One region of the Thermostichus sp. MS-CIW-36 genome, then DNA from elsewhere that is predicted to be linked to it. Evidence: riboswitches for the same ligand, from Rfam matches in the RefSeq annotation. Region 1 holds a riboswitch; each other region holds the start of a gene.
The links. A riboswitch is a leader RNA that binds a small molecule or an ion and turns the genes downstream of it on or off. The one in region 1 is predicted to bind cobalamin.
Positions count from the first base shown of each region.

Region 1 (6,949 bases):
TTAAGCTGCATCCGCAACAGCCCCAGGCCCGTTCCATCCGGCGGATTGCAGCGGCTTTGCGGGAGGGGGCGGTGATGCTTTACCCCACCGATACAGTCTATGCCATTGGCTGCGATGTGACCCACAAACAAGCAGTGGAGCGGGTACGCCGTATCAAGCAGCTCTCCAACGACAAGCCTCTTACCTTTTTGTGCCCTTCTCTCTCACGCATTGCCCACTATGCCCAGGTAACCGATTCGGCCTATCGGCTGATGCGGCGGCTGATCCCGGGCCCGTTTACGTTTCTGTTGCCGGCCACCAAGCTGGTGCCCAAGTTGGTGATGGAGCCCAAACGGAAAACCACCGGCATCCGCGTGCCCGACTCGGCCATTTGTCAGGCTTTGCTGGAAGAGTTGGGCAATCCAATTGTCTCCACCTCTGCCAAGCTGGGGGGGGATCCCGTCGGATCCCTGGGCTTAAGTTTTGGGCAAGCCTGGGAGTGGGAGAGCGACCCCTGGGATGAGGGTGGGATCTTTGCGGCTGAAGAGATGCGGCAGTTGGAAAAACAGGTGGATCTGGTGCTGGATGACGATGCCCCCCGTCGGGCCAAGGTCTCTACGGTAATCGATTTGACCGGATCCGAGCCGCTGGTGGTGCGGGCCGGGCTGGGGTATGAGCAGGTGGCAGATCTGAACCTGAAACTGGTGGGAGAAGACGGTTAAGGGCAGAGGGATCCCGCGTTCTCTAAAATAGGGTCAGTGCCTTCGGAGTGTGCCCATGTCTGAGGCCCTGGCTCAGCAAAAATCGGCTCTGCTGCACCTACTGGAGGCAACCGACCGGGGCCGGAAAGTTTCCCCTGAGCAGCAAGCCCAGATCCTGTCTCAGATTGCCGCCCTAGAAGCGCTCAACCCCACCCCCAAACCAACATCTGCTGCTGAAGGGTTGGAGGGGAACTGGCTCACCCTATTTACCACGAGCACAGCTCTGCTGCGGCTGGCCAATTTGCCCCTGTTCACCACCGGGGCGATCTACCAGTGTATTCGGGCCAAAGCTGGACGGGTCTTCAACGTGGCGGAGATCCAGGGATCCGGTTGGCTGGAGGCTTGGATGCCACGGGGAGTCTTGGCTGTATCAGCGCGCTTTTACCCCGAATCTGAGCGCCGGGTGAGGGTGATTTTCGAGCGATTGGTGCTCGGATCCCAAGCTTTGATGAGCTACGAGATCGAGAGTTTTCTCTATTTGCTCGAGCGGGCTCCGGAGCGGATCCCGGCTATTCAAATCGATATCCGCCGCCGCGAGCCAACGGGCTGGCTGGATATCACCTATTTGGATGAAGACTTGCGGCTGGGTCGGGGCAGCGAGGGGAGTGTATTTGTCCTGAAACGGGTGAGTTGAGACTTCGGCTAGCCGGAGGGCTTAGAGGGTTCCGTTTCGGCTATTTTGTGAGATAGGTTTTGGGTTAGGGTGAAGCCTATTTCCTGGAGAACTTGCAAGGCGCGGTAGGACTCCCGCAAAGCTTGCAGCTCTTGCTGAGTTTGCTCCAGTTGCCGGGCTTTTTGCTCCTGTAAGAAGCGCAGCCTTTGATTTTCGGACGCCGTGCGACGCAGAACGTGCTTGAGTTTCTGCTTCTGCTGCTGAAGCCGAGTCCGCCTCACCTCCAACTGCTGCAGTTGGATTTCTTGGAGTTCCAGTTCTATTTTCAGAGTGGCGACCTGCATCTGGAGTTGGCGAAGTTTTTGGTTGAGCTCTGGCTCTGGTGTGGGTTTTGCCGACTCAGGGCTTGGGGAAGAAGGTGATGACAATTCTTGTAGGGGCTGCAACTGTTGGGCCTTGGCCTGCGAAGCTTGATCCTGGTGCTGCTCGCCCTGCAGTCTTACTTGAGTGTGTTCGCTTACTTCGGTTTCAGTTTCCGTCTGCTGCTCAGCTTGATCAAGAATTTGTCGATCGCGGATCTGGGTTTGAGGATCCTCGTCAACCGACTGCAAAGGGAGAGAATCCTCCTCGGGTTGCCGAGGGTTGCCGCCATAATCGGCGGGATCAAAGGGAGACAGAGCCGCTACCAGCGAGGCCCGAAAATCAGTCCAGGAGCCCGACTGCAGACCCATCTGAACCACCCGCCAAACCCCATAGGCAGACCCAATTCCAGCCAGGATCCCAGGGATCCCGGCCAGGGAGAGGGAAACCTTGGGCAGGGTGGGCAGGATCTGATCCAGCAGCCCCACCACCAGGGCGAAAACAAAGATCCCGCTCCCCGCGGCAGCGGCACCTGAAACCCAAGAGGAGCGGGAGAGCATCATCGTTTTTTCGTCATCACAACCGCTAGAGCGGGAAAACCAGGTTCAAAAATGGCCTGTCTGCACTCAGTTTATCCCGCCAGCAGCCTCTGTTTCCCTCTTAGGGCACCTGCCATGCCCGTTGGTGGTAGCCCTCTAATTGGGCCCAGGGATCCCCAGCCGCTGCGTGGGTGTGGCCGTGCTGAGGGTGATGGTGAGAATGAGGGTGGTGATGGGATCCGTGCCCGTGATGGTGGTCATGAGGCTCGTGAGGGTGGTGATGGCTGGATCCAGCTCCAACCTCTGCGCTCACGGCCAGGCGAAACTTGCACAGGTGGCAGTTCATCGGGGTTTGGCCCTGCAGGGCTTCCTGCTCCAGTTGCTGCAGGCTGTGCAGCACCGTGTCCACAAGGCCCAATTCCGGCAGCATCAGCCAGTCGATTTCCGGCTGTCGTTGTCGTTGTTGTTCCACTGCCGCCTCGATTTTTTTCACCAACACCCCCGTAAACAGAAAGTAGGGCAGCACGATCACCCGACGCGGATGCCAGGACGAGGCCCGCTCCAACCCCACAGGCAGGCGGGGATGGGTAATGCCGATAAAGCAGGTCTCCACAGCGGCAAACCCGGATCCTTCCCAAAGCAGCCGAGCCAGTTTACAGGCTTCGGCATTGGCCTCAGGATCGCTGGAGCCGCGACCCACAAATAGGAGCACGGTTTCTGCCTCTGGGATCCGCCGCGGTTGGGCAGCTATCAGAGCAGCCAATCGGTCTCGCAGCAGTTGCAGGATCTCGATGCGGATCCCCAGCGGCCCACCGTAATGAATGCGCAACTGGGGATAGAGGGCCTGCAGGCGATCCAGTTCCATCGTCACATCGAACTTGTTGTGGCGGGCCCCAAACAGCAACAGCGGCAGGGCCACGATCTCCTGCCACCCTTGGGCCAAGCACTGCTCTACCCCCTGGGCAATGGTTGGCTGGGTCAGCTCCAGAAAGCAGGGGATCACCGGTCGATGGGGGGTGAGAGCTTGGTAAGCCTGGGCTAGCTCCAGAAAGGCTTGCTGCCCTTGGGGGTCGCGGGATCCGTGGCCGATAAGCAATAGGGGCAATGAAGGAGAAGCGAGCTGCCCAACCGAAAGGGGAGGGGAAACACTGAGGGTATTCAACACAAAAAACTCCGTTCCTTGTGAATCGCAAGGGGTACAGGACAACGGCAGGTGGGTGTTCTGGCTGAGGGAGGGATCCCATCACAGTTGCGTCACAGTGGCGGACTTGCACCGCGCTTTCCCCAGTCTGCCTGAGCCTTTTAGGTTAGCTTGCCGCTTGTCGTTCACCAAGCTCCCGGGGGGGATGTCCTTGTCTGCCAGAAGATAGCCCTGAGGCATGAGCGGTACGGCAGACTCATGCTCAAAGGGCAGCAAAACTGTTGCCGCGCTAATCCCCCTTGCCCCTGGGAGAGGGCCTAACGCCGGCCCGCTGGTCTGGGGGGCTGAAAGTGTCGCAGGCGCAGGGCATTGGCGACCACCGAAATGGAACTCAGGGCCATTGCCGCCCCGGCCAGCATGGGGTTGAGCAGCCAGCCTGTAAAGGGATAGAGCGCCCCAGCGGCAATCGGGATCCCCAGCGTATTGTAGATAAAGGCGAAGAAGAGGTTCTGGCGGATGTTGTTGAGGGTGGCCCGGCTGAGTTGAATGGCAGTGGCGACTCCGCGCAGATCTCCCGACATGAGGGTAATATCGCTGGCGGCCATCGCCACATCCGTACCTGTACCAATGGCGATCCCCACATCGGCTTCTGCCAGAGCCGGAGCATCGTTAATGCCATCTCCCACCATCGCCACCCGCCGTCGCGGTTGTCTTAGGCTGCGTATGTAAGCTGCCTTCTGATCCGGACGGACTTGGGCAATTACCCGCTGAATGCCTGCTTGCCGAGCAACCGCTTGGGCCGTGGTGGGGTTATCCCCGGTTAGCAGGATCACCTCTAGACCCATCTGTTGCAGGTGTTGCACTGCCTCAGGAGAGGTGGGTTTGAGCGGATCGGCAATGGCCAACAGCCCCACCAGGCTCTGGGATTGGGCTACGCCGATCACCGTTTTGCCCTGGCTTTCCCAATTCTGAACCCGCTCTGACCAAGAGGGATCCCAGGGGATCCCCATCTCCTGTAGCCAGCTCAGCCGACCGATGCGGATCCACTGGTCTTCCACCCAGGCTTCTGCCCCACTGCCTATCCTTGCCTGAAAATGCTGGGCAGGAGGGATGGCAATTTTTTCCGCTTCGGCTTTCTGCACCACCGCCTGGGCCAAAGGATGTTCCGAGTGCCGCTCCACCGCCGCTGCCAGGCGCAACACCGCCAGGGGAGAGGAGCCGTGGGCCCAAATATCGGTGACGGTAGGGCGACCTTCGGTCAGGGTGCCGGTTTTGTCCAAGACCACCGTGCGCAAGTGGTGGGCCAATTCCAGGCTGTCGGCACTTTTCACCAGGATCCCCAATTCTGCCCCTCGTCCCGTGGCCACCAGGATCGAGGTGGGGGTTGCCAACCCCAGCGCACAAGGGCAGGCGATGATCAGCACCCCAATCGTGTTCACCAAGGCCAGCGTCAGGTTATCGGCCAGCACCCACCAGAGCACAAAAGTTAGAACTGCCACCCCAATCACCGCCGGCACAAACCAGGAGGTGACCCGATCCGCCAACTGTTGAATCGGAGCTTTGGATCCCTGGGCTTCCTGCACCAGGCGCACGATCTGGGCCAGAACCGTGTCTTTGCCCACCCGCCGCGCCTCCATCACAAAGCTGCCCGTCTGATTCAGCGTTGCCCCAATCACCTCATCCCCCGCCGACTTGAGTACAGGCAGGCTCTCGCCGGTCACCATGGACTCGTCGAGGCTGGAGGATCCCTCTAGAATGACCCCATCCACCGGCACCTTCTCTCCGGGGCGCACTCGGATCCGATCCCCCACCTGCACTTCCCGAATCGGAATATCCTGCTCCACCCCATGGCGAATTACCCTTGCCGTTTTCGGTTGCAGCCCGATCAGCTTGCGAATGGCTTCGGAGGTTTGCCCCTTAGCCCGTTGCTCCATCCACTTGCCCACCAGAATCAGGGTGGTGACCACCGCCGACACCTCATAATAGACATCCGGGTGCAGTCCTTGCCGGTGAAAATAGTCGGGGAAAACCGTTGGGAAAACAGAATAGAAAAAAGCCGCGCTCGTCCCCAAGGCCACCAGCGTGTTCATATCCGCTGAACGCCGTTGCCAAGCAGCCCAGGCTCCCCGGTAAAAATGCCTGCCCACCCAAAACTGCACCGGAGCCGTCAGCAGCAACTGCAACCCAGGATTGTGCAGCCACATGGGAAAGCCCGGGATTTCCATTCCCAGCATCATCGGCAGGGATCCGATCACCAGCACCGTGCTGATGCCCACCCCCATCGCCACCTTGAGCTTCAATTCCCGTTCTGCGGCCCGTTGGGCGATCCGCTCTGGGTCTGTCGGATCGTCCAGTTGCCAATCCTCTTGGATGAGGCGCGCCCGATACCCCACCCGCTCCACCGCCCGAATCAACGCCTGCGGATCCACCAGCCGGGGATCCCCTTTGACGGTGGCCTGCTCACTGGCAAAATTCACGGATCCGGAGGATACTCCCTGCACCTGAGTGAGGGCCTGTTCGATGCTGCGGGCGCAGGAGGCACAGCTCATCCCTTGCAGGGCCAACTGCCAAGTGCCCTCAGGAGAAGGCGCAGAGGCCGATAGTGCACCCGATGACCCTTTATGGGCAGACATGGCAACACCTTGTTGATGAAACGACAGCTACTCTCCACCCTGGGCAGGGCGAAGGCAGCCATCTGTACAGAAATTCAAAACAGACGCCCGACCGTTCCCGGCCCAAAATTGACTAGGCCGGGGGATATCCCACCTGGGTGAGGGCCTGCCGCAAATCGCCCACAGACCGCCCAGAAGTAATCCGCACCTGTTTGGTTTTGGGATCCCCTTCCACCTGGGCCTGGGGATCCAGTTGCCGCACCGCTTGCGCAATGGTGTCCACGCAAGCCGCACAGGCCAGCTTGGGCACTGTCAAAACAACCTGCATCTTGGGAAACCTCCCCAACCCAATGCCACTGAAAGGATGCTAAACCTTACAGTGGACTGGAAGGTCAAGGGGGAGTCTGAGGCTCGTCCATATTCCAGCGGTAGTCCACCTGATAGCCCCGCTGTCGCCAGTCTTCTTCCAGTTGCACCTGTTGGGTGAGGGCTTTGCGCAGAGAGTTGATCAGCTCTTGCGTGCGGGCTCGGTTGCCGAAATCCTGTTCTTCCACTGCCGGAAAGGTTTGCCGCTCCAATACCCGCAGCAGAAATTCGTAGTGGATGTGAGCCGGCACAGGAATACGTTTCATCGGTCTGAGCAATCCTTAGAGATCCATTGTTCTTAACAGAGATCCATATGATGGAGGGTTCTCATTCACTGAGATGACAACAGGTGGCGCACAGCTTGGCCGGGATCCGGCTGTCTCACCAGAGCTTCCCCCACGAGCACAGAGCGCACCCCCCAGGCCCGCAACTGCTGCAAATCGGCAGGGGTATGGATGCCGGACTCGCTGACAATGGGCAGCTCGCCGAGGAGATCCGAGTGGGCGGCCAACAGGTCGCGCGTTGTGTTCAAGTCCACCGTAAAGGTTCTCAGATCGCGATTGTTGATGCCAATGAGC
Region 1 covers NZ_JBSSBR010000002.1:11,236-18,184, forward strand. Annotated here, with positions in the region: gene ACVWVQ_RS01395 (L-threonylcarbamoyladenylate synthase) at 1-701, shown strand, start outside; gene ACVWVQ_RS01400 (PAP/fibrillin family protein) at 757-1,374, shown strand; gene ACVWVQ_RS01405 (hypothetical protein) at 1,383-2,276, opposite strand; gene ACVWVQ_RS01410 (sirohydrochlorin chelatase) at 2,374-3,417, opposite strand; cobalamin riboswitch at 3,448-3,583, opposite strand; gene ACVWVQ_RS01415 (heavy metal translocating P-type ATPase) at 3,711-6,026, opposite strand; gene ACVWVQ_RS01420 (heavy-metal-associated domain-containing protein) at 6,139-6,333, opposite strand; gene ACVWVQ_RS01425 (DUF5340 domain-containing protein) at 6,398-6,637, opposite strand; gene trpC (indole-3-glycerol phosphate synthase TrpC) at 6,703-6,949, opposite strand, start outside.

Region 2 (6,949 bases), on a different contig from region 1:
GCTTGTACGGGATCAACAGGGGAGAAGCTGAGCAGGGCAAACGTCAGGACTGCCACAGCCGCCAGCAGCAACCCCAGCCGAGTCAGCTTATAAGCCAGAAACAGCAGAACTGACCTCAGTTGCACGTCCATTTCCAACGGGTGATGTTGGCTGTGATTGGCCAACCATGGCCATGAGGCTGTACCTGCGGCTGGCCTATATCCAAACACTCGTGGACAAAGTAGGTATGATCCAGGTTCACCAACCAAGCCCAGGCTGCATCTCCTTTGGCAGTAAAGCCTTGCTTTCCATCCCACTGGGCTGCCCGCCAGAAGGGGATAGCTTCAGCTTCAGAGGGGGCCTCCATAGCCAGATCCAGCATTCGATCCACAAACGGGTTGGCATAGTAGCCGGCATTGAAAAATCCCCCCTGGGCCGCTTTGCTGTGGTAGAGGTTGTACACCTCAGTTGGGTCATGGCTGCCCCAGCCAAACAGCACCACGTTGCTGTGCATGAGCGGAGTGATGTCATCCCAACTTTTGCCCTCGACATTGACTCGGATGCCCACAGGCCGCAGCATTTCTGCAACAGCTAGGGCCAGGGCTTGGCGAATACTGTCGTTGGCCGGGTAGAGCACGGTGAACTCAGCCCGCAGCCCGTTTTTTTCCACTACCCCATCCCCATCTTTATCGCTCCAGCCTCCCTCAGCTAGAATCTGACGGGCCAGGTCTGGATTGTTGTCCTCAATCTTGGCGGTCGGCTCTTCCCAGGGCAAACCGCTGACTGGGCCATAGGCAGGGGATCCGTAGCCTTCTAGGACTCCATCCACCAGCGCCTGTCGGTCAATGGCGAAGTTGACCGCCTTGCGAATCGCCAAGTCAGAAGTCACATCGTTGCCGATGGGGTATCCCTTTGGGGTTGTCGCACCGGTTTTAGGGGGAAAGGGGAACATCAGCCCTCGGTTATCCACACTGGGAATGGCGTGAAGCTTCATGCCCTTAACAGTTTGCTTAGCCAAAGACTGAGGCACGCTAACCACGTGTACCTGTCCGGCTCGGGCTGCTGCAAAGGCTGCATCCTCCTCCAGGAAAAGGAAAACCAGCCGCCGAATGCCAGGAGTCTGGCCGTAATATAAGGGATTTGCCTCCACAATCAGTTGTTGCCCCTCATCCCACTGCACCAGTCGGTAGGGGCCAGAGCCAATGGGTTTGCGAGCATAATCAGGCCCGTGGGCATGTTGAGGCACGATACCCAAGGTGATGAGGCGGTTGACAAAAGTACTTTGGGGTTTTTGCAGCCGCAGCTCCACCGTATGAGTGTCGATAGCTACTGCTTCCTTTAGGGCGGTTAGGTCGACCAGACCACCACTCCGAGCTGCTTGGTTAAAGGTGTAAGCCACGTCCGCTGCTGTGACAGGTTTTCCATCGGAGAAGACTGCATCCTTTCGTAGGGTTACCGTCCAGGTTAGGCCATCTTGGCTGACAGTGTAGCCAGTCGCCAGGTCGTTTACAATCTCAAGGTTCTCGTCCCGCCGCAGCAGAGTGCTTTGGAACAAAGGCGAACCGTAACGTCCCCAGCCCAGGGTGGGATCAAATCCTTCTTCCCTTTCCCCTCCAATGGCCAGCACGATTTGATCGCTGGATCCTGCTAGCTTTGGATCGAAAGCTGTCCGCTCAGCAGCATTCTGAGCGCATCCAGCCCACATCTGGCTCAGCAAGAAGAGGCCCACAGACCACACAGTTACTTTTAAGCTTGATGCCATAGAAACCCCGATCTGTCGCTTTTTCAGCAAAGCAAAAAGGAGCAAACCCCCTTGCCTCCTGGACAAGACTTATGGCAGCTAAGCTACCACTGCCTTATCTTGAGAGCAATGCAGGGGGGGAGGATGCTTAGAGGGTTCCGATGACTTCCTGCAAGACCGCTGGGTGAAAGGTGAGGTCTGGTAGCTCCAAAGGCTGCTGGCTTGGTGATGATTGAAGCACTCTACTCCCGTCTCTGAACTCCGTGATACGATGTAGCTCAGCTATCGGTTCTGACGGGGATCAGCCGCCAGAGGAAACGGGGAAAGAGCAGTGAGAATCTGCCGCTGTCCCGCAGCTGTGATCCGGTTTAGGAGAAGTTCTGCAGCAAATCTCTAGAGTCATTCGCTGCCGATCCAGATCTTGTCCCCCAAAACCGTGTCAGTCAGAATGCCCGCCGATGGTTTTTCTAAACTTCACAACATCTGCGAGGTACAGATGGTAACTGTCTTGGCTTTAGCTCGTTTCTGCTTTCGTTATCCTGAGCATTTTCCCGGCGTTGCTCCCACAAGCTTTCGGTACTCCTCAGCAGTAGAAATAAGTCCAAGAACCCAAGCAAGACTCTGAGCAAGTTGGCCGGGAGAGAGTAAATTTTGGGTGCTGTTGCACCAAGATCTATCAAGATCTACAGCCCGCCTACGCGAAGGAAAGAGTGAGATGTCAGGCTTCCTGACTTCAATTGGTAGGCTGGCAAGTAGCCACTGCGATCGCTGGCTGCGTTGAGTATCTTTTTTGCGCAAAAGGCAGTGTTTTGTTGGGGTTCCAGAGGCAAGAGAGGAACAGCCGGTTTCTTCCTTGGCGGGCGGGATCCCAGTTGAGGGCGAATTGAACGCAGGAAAATTAGAAAACTCAGTATTTGGGATGGCACACAACATGACTGCACAAACCATGACATTGGGGTATGCCCGCATGGGCAAGCGCCGCGAGCTCAAAAAAGCTTTGGAAGGCTTTTGGAGTGGTGCCCTAGGGTCAGAGGCTCTGCTGGCTACCTTTTGGGATTTGGAGACTCAAGCCTGGCAGACTCAGCTACAAGCTGGGATTGATCACATTGCGGTAGGGGATCAGACTCTCTACGACCATGTACTGGACTGGGCCACCTGGCTGGGGCTGATCCCCTCTCGGTTCCGAGGTCTGTCGGGTTTAGACCGCTACTTTGCCATGGCGCGGGGGCGGGAGGGCCTGCCGGCTTTGGAAATGACCAAGTGGTTTGACACCAACTACCACTACTTGGTACCCGAAATTGAGCCGGAAGCCGATCCCAGTCCTAACTTTGGGGATTTTTTGGAAAGAGTTCGGCGGGCCCAAGGGATCCTAGGGGAGCGCACCAGCCCCGTTGTCCTCAGTCCAGTGACTTTGCTCTGCCTTAGCCAGCGATCTGGGGATCTGCGGGCGGACTTGGAAAAGCTCCTTCCTCTGTACCGGGATCTCCTCCAGGAGTTAAAACAGCTGGGGATCCCAGAAGTCCAGATTCACGATCCCATTTTGGTTACCAGCCAGGGAAGTGGCCTGCGGGAAGCTGTGGAAATGAGCTACCGCCAGTTGGCAACCGCCGGGATCCCTATCCACTTGGTCACCTACTTCGATGACCTGGGGGAGACTTACCCCTGGGTGGTGCAACTGCCGGTGGCCGGCATTAGCCTTGACTTTACCCGTGGCCACACCCTGGATCTGGTAAGAACCTATGGCTTTCCGGCTGACCAGATCCTAGGTGCTGGCGTAGTGGACGCTCGGAATGTCTGGAAGGTTCAGCCTGAGACCGTCTTGGCCAGCCTGCGGGAGCTGCAGGGGGTAGCTCCCAACCTACGAGTGCAGCCTTCCGCTTCGTTGCAATTTGTGCCCCACGACGCTGCTCTGGAAGCCCAGTTGCCGGAACCCCTCAGAAATGTCCTCAGCTTTGCCGAACAGAAGCTGGCCGAAGTAGCTCTCCTGGCGCGAGCCCTCAACGGCGAAGACACTGCTGCCCAGCAGGCGGAAATCCAGCAGCAATGGCAGAGCTTTGCGCAGTTTAGCCCCCCCAACCCCCAAGTGCGCCAGGCTTTGGCCAACCTCAAGCTCCAGGACTTCGAGCGATTCCTGCCCTACGAGCAGCGCCTAAGTCGGCAGGTTCAGCTACCACCTTTGCCCACCACCACCATTGGCTCCTTCCCCCAAACTCCAGAGGTGCGGCAGTGGCGAGCTAAGTACAAAAGAGGGGAGGTTTCGCAGGCGGAGTACGAAGCAGCCATTGACGCTGAGATTGCCAAGTGCATCCGCATTCAAGAAGAGATTGGCCTGGATGTGTTGGTGCATGGGGAATTTGAGCGCACCGACATGGTGGAGTACTTTGCCCAGAAGCTGGAAGGCTTTGCCTTCACTGAACACGGCTGGGTGCAGAGTTACGGCAGCCGCTGCGTGCGCCCTCCCATTCTCTACGGCGACGTGGTTCGCCCCCAACCCATGACAGTGCGGGAATTCCAAGTAGCCCAGTCCCACACCCAAAAGCCGGTGAAAGGCATGCTCACGGGGCCAGTGACTATGCTCAACTGGTCCTTTCCCCGTGTTGATATTCCCCGGCGGGAGCAGGCTTTGCAGATTGCCCTGGCCTTGAGAGCCGAAGTGGCAGATCTGGAAGCGGCTGGAGCGGTGATGGTGCAAGTGGATGAGCCGGCACTGCGGGAGGGGCTACCTCTGAAAAAAGAACGCTGGCCAGAATACCTCAGCTGGGCAGTGGATGCCTTTCGCCTAGCTACCGGCGGGGCCAAGCCGGAAACCCAGATTCACACCCACATGTGCTACTCAGAGTTTGGGGACATCATCGAGCACATTGAGCGGCTGGATGCCGACGTGCTTTCCATTGAAAACAGCCGCAGCAACAACAAAACCCTGCTGCAAATTGCCCAGGCTGGGTATCGTCACCAGGTGGGCAACGGCGTTTACGATGTCCACAGCCCTGCGGTGCCGAGCGTTGAGCAAATCCTGCAGCAGCTGCGCACAGGACTGGCCCACTTGCCTGTGGAGCAAACTTGGGTTAATCCCGATTGTGGCCTCAAGACCCGCCGCTGGGAGGAGGTGATCCCCGCACTGAAAAATATGGTGGCTGCCGCTCATCAGCTAGGGGAGGAGCTTCTGGAAACCCAACCTGAGGGTCTGCGCGAGTAAGGCCCACGACCCGCTGATGTAACTGGTCGGGCTGGCTTGACAAGTCGCCGCGGGCGGTGCCGCTGTTGTGCTGATGCGGCTGGCTTAGGGCCTACGGTCTGCTGATGCAACCGGCAAAGCTGCTCTCCGGGATCTCAAAAAGCTTGTGAAGAGCAAAGTAGGGATCCCGGTAGCCCCTCAGCGCAGATCATACAGGCGCCCTCCCTCCATGCGCACCACCCGGTGGCCGGCCCGCTCCACCAGATAGGGGTCATGGCTGGTCATGATGACGGTCACCCCAAAGGAATTGAGCCGCTCCAAAATCTGGAGAACCAAGAGGGAGTTTTCCGGATCTAGGTTTCCTGTTGGCTCGTCCGCCAGCAGCAGCACCGGCATGTTGACAATGGCACGGGCCAGGCTAAGGCGCTGCTGTTCCCCCCCCGAAAGCTCATGGGGAAAGTGATCTCGCTTTTCGGTCAGCCCCACCATCTTTAGGGTCGGCCCAATGCGACGGCGGATTTCTGCGGGGGACAGCCCTTGGGCGCGCAGCACGAAGGCCACATTTTCTGCCAGGGTGCGGTTGGCCAGAAGGCGATAATCTTGGAAAACCACCCCCAAGCGCCGCCGTAACATGGCCAGCGGACGCGGTGGGATGCGGTAGGGTCGCCGCCGCCCTTCAGAAGAAAAGAGACAGACTTGATCGACGATGACCGTGCCCTCGGTGGCCTGTTCCGCCCCGTAGAGTAGCCGCAGCAGGGTGGACTTGCCCGCCCCGGAGACCCCAGTTACGAACACAAACTCGCCGCGGCGCACCTCCAAGTTCACATCCTGAAAAATTAAGTTGCCGTTGGGAAAGACCTTGCTCACGCCCCGCAAGGACACCATGCTGGCCGGGGCTTGCAGGGATCCGGATTGGGTGCTGCTGTAAAAGCCCAGGGTGGCCTCTGGATGGGCTGGGGCAGGGGGATGAGGGGTCGGAGCCGTACCCGCCCAACGGTGTAAGCGAGGGTGTAAGCGAGGAGGATAGCCGATGTGCTGACCGATCACCATAGTAAGCGCCTAGACAGAGGAGGGAGAGAGCGCCGGCAGACTAGGGGCGCAAACGAGAAGAGGGATCCCACAGCACTCGCCAGACAAAGCTGGGCAGAGCTAACATGCGTCGCCAGCGCCAGGGTTCCTGATAGAGACGATACAACCATTCCAGGTGATGGTCACGCCACCAACGGGGCGCTCGCCGTTTTTGGCCGGCCCAAATGTCCAAGCTGCCCCCCACCCCCATCCAGATGGCTTGGGGCAAAAGGGGACGCCACTTTTGGATCCACAGCTCCTGCCGCGGGGATCCCAGCCCCACCCACACCAGTTGCGGTCGAAATTCCTGGAGAGCTTGCAGAAGCTCTTTTTCTTCCTCGCTAGAGAAGTAGCCGTGGTAGCCCCAGAGGGCCAAAGCAGGACACTGGGCTTGCCAATATCGAATTGCTGCCCGGTTGACTTCCGGCCTTCCCCCCACCAGGGCCAAGCGCCACCCCCGTTCTGCCGCCAACGGGATCAGGGTTTCTGCCAGCTCGATCCCCGGCACCCGCTGGACGCGGATCCCCTGCCGCCGCAGGGCCCACACCACCCCAATGCCATCGGGGATCACCAGCTCTGCTGCCTGCAGCACCTGGGCAAAGGCGGGATCCCGCTGCGCCTGCATGATCATTTCCGGGTTGCAGGTAACCACCTGAGCGCCCTGACCCTCCCGAATACGCGCCTCAATCCAGGTGGCGTAGCTCTGTAGGCTGGCCTCCGGCAGAGCAAGGTGCAGGTTCACGCCCAGAATCGCATGGATGGATAACGACACTACCGACTGAATGCTGGCCCCCACTGGAGCCGTTGGACACGCTTTTAAGATAGCCCGGACCTTCTCCCAGAGGGAGAGGGGAGTTCGAGGAGGCATTTCATGGCTATTTGACCACGAAAATCTCTTCCCTCAGGCATCCGCGGCGGCATCCACGGCGTATCTCCATCAGACCAGGCCAGAGGGAATTGCCCGACCCAGAGCAAGCCCCTGAAGG
Region 2 covers NZ_JBSSBR010000001.1:159,472-166,420, reverse strand. Annotated here, with positions in the region: gene ACVWVQ_RS00785 (ABC transporter permease) at 1-131, opposite strand, end outside; gene ACVWVQ_RS00780 (ABC transporter substrate-binding protein) at 116-1,741, opposite strand; cobalamin riboswitch at 1,990-2,194, shown strand; gene metE (5-methyltetrahydropteroyltriglutamate--homocysteine S-methyltransferase) at 2,652-4,916, shown strand; gene ACVWVQ_RS00770 (cell division ATP-binding protein FtsE) at 5,094-5,780, opposite strand; gene ACVWVQ_RS00765 (WecB/TagA/CpsF family glycosyltransferase) at 5,986-6,735, opposite strand.
Region 2: another riboswitch for cobalamin. It lies ahead of metE (5-methyltetrahydropteroyltriglutamate--homocysteine S-methyltransferase); the one in region 1 lies ahead of ACVWVQ_RS01410 (sirohydrochlorin chelatase).

Region 3 (6,949 bases), on a different contig from region 1:
GGACTTCCACCCCTGCCGTCCCCTCCCCCGCCAAGATGGCCGCCACCTCCTCCAGATAATCCTGCCGGAATTGCTCCAGCACCGCCGCCGCATCGACCTCCTGCCCCAGCAGGTTGGGCAGCAGGGGAATGGGATCCTGACCCAGTTTCGTCTGAAACAGATCCCCCAGCGAGTGAGCCGGATCGATGGAGACCAGCAACAGCTGCTTGTCGGGATGGCGCTTGGCCAAGTTCCAAGCCAGGGCCCCGGCCACCGTCGTCTTGCCCACACCCCCTTTGCCCCCCACCAACACCAGTCGGATCCCTTGGGTCAAAAAATCCGGTAGGGACGGGATCCCCCTGAAGGAAGGGAAGAGGGTGGAGAAGAGAGACTTTCTCTTCTCTTGGCTCTCTGCTTTTTGCTCTGGGATCCCTTCCAACTGCAGCAGCACCTCTTGCAAGGGGCGAAGCTGCTGCACCAGCCCATCTAGGGCTGCTAACCCAATTGGCTCCTGCAGTTGATAGGGACAGATCCAGATAGGATATCCGGGCAGCTCCTCCTGCAGGGCTTTGAGCACGCGCCCCTGTTCTTGCTGCCGCGCCAAGTAGAGGGAAGAGGGGAGAGCGGTGGGCAGTGAGGATTGACTGGTATTTTCTCCTAGAAACAGCACCTGATTGACCAGAAGGCCGCCGATGGGCACGCGGCGGCTTTGCAGTTGCTGACAAAAGCGGCGGGTTTCCGCCACGCTCAACTGCTCCGGGATCATCACCAGCCAAGCAGAAGTGCTCTCCGGAGTGGTCAAGCGGGCTTTGCCCCCCTCCAGTTCCCTCTGCAACTGGGCTAAAAATGCATCCGCCTCATCCGGTCGATAGGTGCCTGTCAGGGCTTGGGCGATTTCCCGGTGCTTGGCCTGAAAGGTGGCAAACACGGCCAGCAGATTATCCAAAAAGTCGGGCAGCTCCAACAGCCGCAGGGTGTGCCCGGTGGGGGCCGTATCCAGGATGACCGTATCCACCTCCTCCCTCGCCAGCAGCCGGTTGACCTCCAGAATGGCCATCAGCTCATCCACCCCCGGCCAGGCTAAATCCCAGATCGGCAGCAGATCCTCTCGGCCAAACCAACTGCCCCGCTCGGCAATGAGCTCCAGGGCCGGCCCATAGGTTTGCCGAAAAGACCGCAGCAAAATCTCCGCCTGCAAAGCCCGCACCTGTAAATTGGGGCGATCCGGCAAGGGTTGGGCCACATCCGTAACCGAGATTTGCAGCACGTCCCCCAACGAGTGGGCGGGATCTGTGGACATCAGGAGCAGACGGCGCTGGGGATCCACCTGGGCCAGTTGGCGAGCCAGCGCGCAGGTCAAGGTTGTTTTGCCCACTCCTCCCTTGCCGCTGAACAGCAAGAGGCGTTGGGAAGCCAAGAGCAGAGGATGGCAGGAATGCTCCTCACTGTTAACGCGACTGAGTTGCAAAGGGATCCCCTCCCACATAGGTCGCCCCTATTTTGGCCTGGATCCCTCTTGGGGATGCTCTAGATCACTGCAAAGGTACTCCGCACCGCTGACGGGATGGGAAGAGCTTGTACGGGAGCGGCTTACCGAAGTTTCCCCTCTCCCAGCCACAGCCGGCGGTGTCCTCTATCCCACACCAGCAGCGCGTGGATCCCGATCCAAAGTCCTGTCCACAGCCAGTTGTGCAGCCAGATTTTGCCCAGAATGGGCAGGGTCAGGCCCTCCGTTCCCCCCAAAACCAGGCCGGCGGCCAAAATCAGCCCTTCAAAAGCCAGAAACCCCAAGATGAGCATGGCCGGGATCCAGAGATAGTTCAGCAGCAGTTGCCTTGGTCGAAGGGTCTTGGACTGGAAAAACAAAGGGCGATAGCTGGCAGCAAGAGCAACCCCCACCGTGCCGATCCCCAGCACCAACCCCCAGGCAAACGAATCGGGAGTGCGGGGATAGTTGTGCCAGGTGTAGCCAAAGATTTGGTTGGCCAGCCAAATCATCAAAGCACTAATGGCTGCCCTTTGGCGGGTTAAAGTTGTGCCCGCAACAATACCAACAGTTACAAAGGGAAGGGTACATGTATAAGCAATATTGCTGAGGCAGCCGACGGTGGTAAACAAGCTGGGCCAGAACCAGCCTTGGGCCAAATCTTGAGCAGCTTGTATCCAAAGTGGGGCTGAGATCAAGCGGCAAGATCTGGGGATAGGTTGAGCACTCGATTGCAGGCCAATCATGCTTTAATCTCCTGGAAAAAGGTGGTCTTTCAGAGGACAGCTATTAAGCAAATGCTCAAAAACAATTTGCCGAGCTACTTGGGGAGTAACCCGCTTGTACCAGGTGCAATCTCCGGAGTAAAAAACCACGGGCCCCTGTTGGCAAACTTCCAAGCAGCCTGAGGTGATAACCTGTACGTCCAGGTTGGCTTCTCGAAGAGCTGATTCCAGAGCTTCCACAACCGGTTGGTAGTTGCGGGAAGGATAACAACGGCTGGAACGACAAACAGCAAGGTAGGGACGTTTAAGAGGGTTATCCTCATAGGGGATCTGCTCTTTCCCCTGCACATAGATGGCGCGGATGCGCTCGTAAAGAGAAAGCTTTTGGTAATCTGCTTTGCCTTCCGGCAGGTAGTCTTCCTCTGGCCCCAAAAAGGGGCTGGGCAGAAAAATCTGCAGCAAAGACTCTTCTGCTCCATTCCAGAATTGGATCCCCCACATGCGGGGCTGACCTTGGGGATTGAGGCGCCGGTAGAGAGCAGCACGGCTAACCAATCTTTTGCGGCGCAGCTCGGGTGGGGTCTTGCGATGGGGGCCGCCTTGGTGCTCCTCCAGGCACAAATGCAGGTGCCAAGTTTCGGTGGCAACGGTTAGATAGCCATCGTAGAGCACGCACAAAGCTGGAGGTTTCTTAAAAGCCAGCTCCAGCACCCCGCCTTCCGCCACATGGCCCACCTGGATCTCGGCCCAGTGCTCTTGAAACAGCTCGTAGAGCAACGGCCCCAAGCAGTCGATGTGGGCAGGGATCCCTTCATAAAGGGTTGTCCAACCCGTTAAAGAAACTTCCTGCCAAGTTTGATGGAGAGGGGTTATCCAGGGGGTAAAAGTGGCCATGAGAAAGCTCCTCAGTGCAGTGGTGGAATACGAGCAATCACCCCTTTTTTGAGAGGGCGCTCGGCCCAGGGTAGGATCCCATCTGGCTTGGTGAGGTAGAGCTCTGCTGTCTGCAGAATGAGATCCACATCTTTTGGATCGAGATCTCCAAAAACATAGGTCATCTTTTGAGGTGCTGCCAACGCAACGACACAAGCATGGCTGCAGCCGCTCATACAGGCAACCGGCTTCAGGGTCAGTTGAGGATTGAGGGTTTGAGATTGCAGGGCAGACAGCAGCATTTCTCCCTTGCTAATCCCTTCTTTTTGGCCGTTAACCCACCGAGATCCGCAAGTGACACAAACCCAAAGACAATGGCTGCTGGGTTGCTGAGCAGCGCTGCCAGCTTGGATGGGCAACTGGGAAGTTGATCGAGACATGGTGCTCCTTGATATAGTCATAGGTTTCTGTCCAAGCAAAGGGTGTGAGAAGAGGCAAAGACGATCTCAATGTCTTGGCCAAGGATTCAGCAGTGAGTTAGACAGCTAAAAGTCAGCCTCAAGTCGCTCTAAAATTGGCCCCTTAAATTAAGCCGAACGGTGCGACCCACTCCGGGGTAGCCGGGGAAAACCTCATATTGCTCATCCAGCAGGTTATCGACTCCCACCTCGAGAGCGAGATTTTCTGCTACTGGGATCCCTCCCCGCAGAGCCAGGTTGGTGTAGCCGGGCAGAGATTGGGTATTGGCGTTGTTGGTAAAGAAAGTGCCAATGTGATGCAGGAAAACTGAGGCATACCGATCCTCTGCATCGCGGTAGCTCAGGCCCAGGTTGAAGCTGTCTGCTCCCACGAAGGCTAGCTGTTTGCCAACCTCTTTGGGATCCAGCGCCGAGCGGATGATGGGATCGTTCAGGGTGTAGTTGGCAAAAAGAGTCCAGTTTTCCCCCAATCGCAAATCCAGGGCTGCTTCCAAGCCCGTGTATTCCACGAGCTCAATGTTTTCGTAGGTTCCCCTGCGCGGGCCGGTGCTGACAAAGGTAATGCCATCGCGGATGCGGTTATGGGCAAAGGTCAAGCGCAGTAGGCCAAAATCTCCCAGAGCCTGATCCAGGCCAATGTCAAAACTCTCTCCCCGCTCCGGGCGCAAATTGGGGTTCCCATCTACCTCAAAAAAGCCCCGCAAACGAAAGAATAAGTTTGAGATCAAGGGGGTGCGAAAGCTGCCGGCATAATTGGCCCTCAGGGTGGTGCCTTCTGCCAAAACCCAGCGGATCCCTGCGGCAGGAGAGGTGGCCGAACCGTTGACCAGATTGCTCGAATCTTGGCGAACACCTAAGTTGAGATAAAAGTTGGGCTGTGGCTTGTAATCCAGGCGGGCAAAGAGGGCCCCTTGGTTCACGGTATTGTCGTAGTTGACATTGGTGGATCCCCTGGCAAAGGAGAAGGTGGTGTTGCGAGCTGAAATGGATCGGTAATCCGCTCCTAGAGTAAGCTCCAGGTTTTCAGCAGCCTTCCAGGTGTATTGCAGTTGGGATCCCCACCCCGTTCGCAGGATCTCATCCCGGGATCCCTGGCTTTGTGGGGCGCTGAAGCGATAGTTGAGGTCGTCAAAAAATACCCTGGCTTGCAGGGATCCCCTCTCTTGATCCCACAGCCAACTGAGATCTAACAGCAGGTCGTTGGTGTTTTGCACTGCATCGGGGGAGGGAAACTCGGTGCTGCCAGGCACCTGAAACGCTTTATTGAGATAAAGGGCATTTCCGGTTAGGACCTGGCCTTCTGCCAGTTGCCAGGTGAGTTTGGCTTGTAGGTTGTGGTACTCCACCGCCGAGTTTTCCCGCCTGCCTGCTTTGCCCAAACGCCTAATTTCAAAGGGAAAGTCGTTGTTGCTCTGCAGACGGCGATAGCTGACCACCCAGCCCAGATCCTGCGCTTGGCCGCGGTTCTGGATCCCTTGCTCGTTGAGGCCGTAGCTGCCGATAGCCGCTTCCAGCACGGTCTCGGATCCCGGCTTTGGATCCAGCGTCACGATGTTGATGACCCCGCCAACAGCGTCGGATCCGTACAAAGTGGAGCCCCCACCTGGAGAGATCTCAATACGCTCGACCACATCTGTAGTGATCTGAGACAGATCGAACCCGCCAAAAAAGCCCAGGTCGTTAATGGGGCGGCCATCCAAGAGCACCAACACCTGGGCCGTTCGTCCTCCCCGCATAAACTGGGAGCTAAGGGCTCCCAACTGGGTTCCTGCCGTGCCGTCGCTGAGGATCCCGGGCAGGTAGCGCAGGGCCTCCTGAACCGTTCTTGCCCCTTGCTCTCGAATTTGCTGGCGGGTAATGACGTAAACCGGGCGGGAAGAATCCCGCAGCAAACCAGGACGGCGAAAAGGTGTGGTGACGGGTTGATTTAAAATCTCGGCGCTAACACCGGTTTCCAACACCTCTTGAGCTGAAGGTGAAGAGGCCGCCGGCTGCGCCCACGCTGGGATCCCCAAAACAAAGCCCCCCAGCGCCAGGCTGAGACCTAGAATGGGATTCATTTTCTTTCTTGAAGCTCCTGATTCCGTGCGACGCGGAAGAAAGACGAGCCAGAACCGCAGGCGGGCATCCTGACTGAGGGCATGGGTCTAGCCCAAGCCCATCACAGTTGCGGCACAGCGCCGGATTTGCACCGGACTTTCCCCTTTACATGCCCTGGCTGATCCCCAGGACAACCTGTCGGTACAGCTTTCTCTGCGATTGCTCCGAAAAAGCCGTGCTAGGCATCATACATCCCCTGCTCTGGAGTTCCTATCCTGCCAGGGGGGATGTCATCCCCAGGGGTGAACGGGATCCCAACGGCAATCCCAGGGCTTTGGATGGGCCACATCCCACCAACTTAGAAAACCTGGGCCAGACTTCTTCTTTGCTTTGTAAGCAGTTAAAGAGTAGCCCACTACTATTCCAGATCCTGAGGCCCAAGGATCCCTTAGCCTTTTAGAGAACAGAGCATGACTCTAGTCAATAATAAGCTCAACTATACTGAAAATAATGTATAATATGTTCAGTACGGATTACTACCAGTTGATCTTTCTGTTTACTTTCGAGTCTGCCAACATGGTAGCCAAAGCAAAGCAGAAAATTGGTAGTAAGACGACACGGAAACTGCGCTTTGGGTATTCTACTCAAAGCTTTGCGGGATACCGCCATTCTGTTTGGAAACAAACAGAATGCTATCGCTGCATAGTTGAACAGTGATGTTCAGCAGTGTTCAGCGTAAATGTATCAGATACGCTGAGACTTCACAAGACCCACAGCTTTTGGGAAAGCAAGATGGGGACGCTGGCCTAGCCGTCATGGGCGGGATCCGTATGAATTAGTACCCAACCGGATAGAAAAGAGGGGCTTTTTCGGTCGCGTGAGCGGCGCGGAGCGCTCTTTCTGGCAAAGCCGTTGCCTGGTGGGCTGGATCCGGCTCAACTTGGCTGGGAGAGGCAATTGGCACCTCGATCATCCGATCCGGTACCAGCGGCACCATTTCGGAGCGGTCGGCGATTTCCCGGAGAGAATTGGCAATGGATTCTTGAGTCAGCAGAAACTGTCGTTCGTTGCGCTGCATCTGCTGCCACACCTGGTAACGCTGGCTCCACCGGCTTTGGGTATGCACAGTCCAACTGTAAAGGCTCAACACTGAAACGCCGGAGAGGATAGCCATCCCTGTGGAGATTTGCTTCCACCAGGCTAGGTGTTCTGCCCAAGCAAGATGCTGGCTGCGAGGATGGGCTGATTTCAACTTCAAATTCAAAGGCTGGGTGCGGCTGGCCTGAACTGTACCGGAGAGGGGTCGGCTCAGAGCAGAAGGCTGTCTGTGGCGACGAGGGCTTTTGGGACGATCAAGACCTGCGTTC
Region 3 covers NZ_JBSSBR010000025.1:34,264-41,212, forward strand. Annotated here, with positions in the region: gene ACVWVQ_RS10855 (ArsA family ATPase) at 1-1,465, opposite strand, end outside; gene ACVWVQ_RS10860 (hypothetical protein) at 1,570-2,163, opposite strand; gene ACVWVQ_RS10865 ((2Fe-2S) ferredoxin domain-containing protein) at 2,215-3,084, opposite strand; gene ACVWVQ_RS10870 (DUF1636 domain-containing protein) at 3,096-3,503, opposite strand; gene ACVWVQ_RS10875 (TonB-dependent receptor plug domain-containing protein) at 3,632-5,602, opposite strand; cobalamin riboswitch at 5,645-5,797, opposite strand; gene ACVWVQ_RS10880 (hypothetical protein) at 6,418-6,949, opposite strand, start outside.
Region 3: another riboswitch for cobalamin. It lies ahead of ACVWVQ_RS10875 (TonB-dependent receptor plug domain-containing protein); the one in region 1 lies ahead of ACVWVQ_RS01410 (sirohydrochlorin chelatase).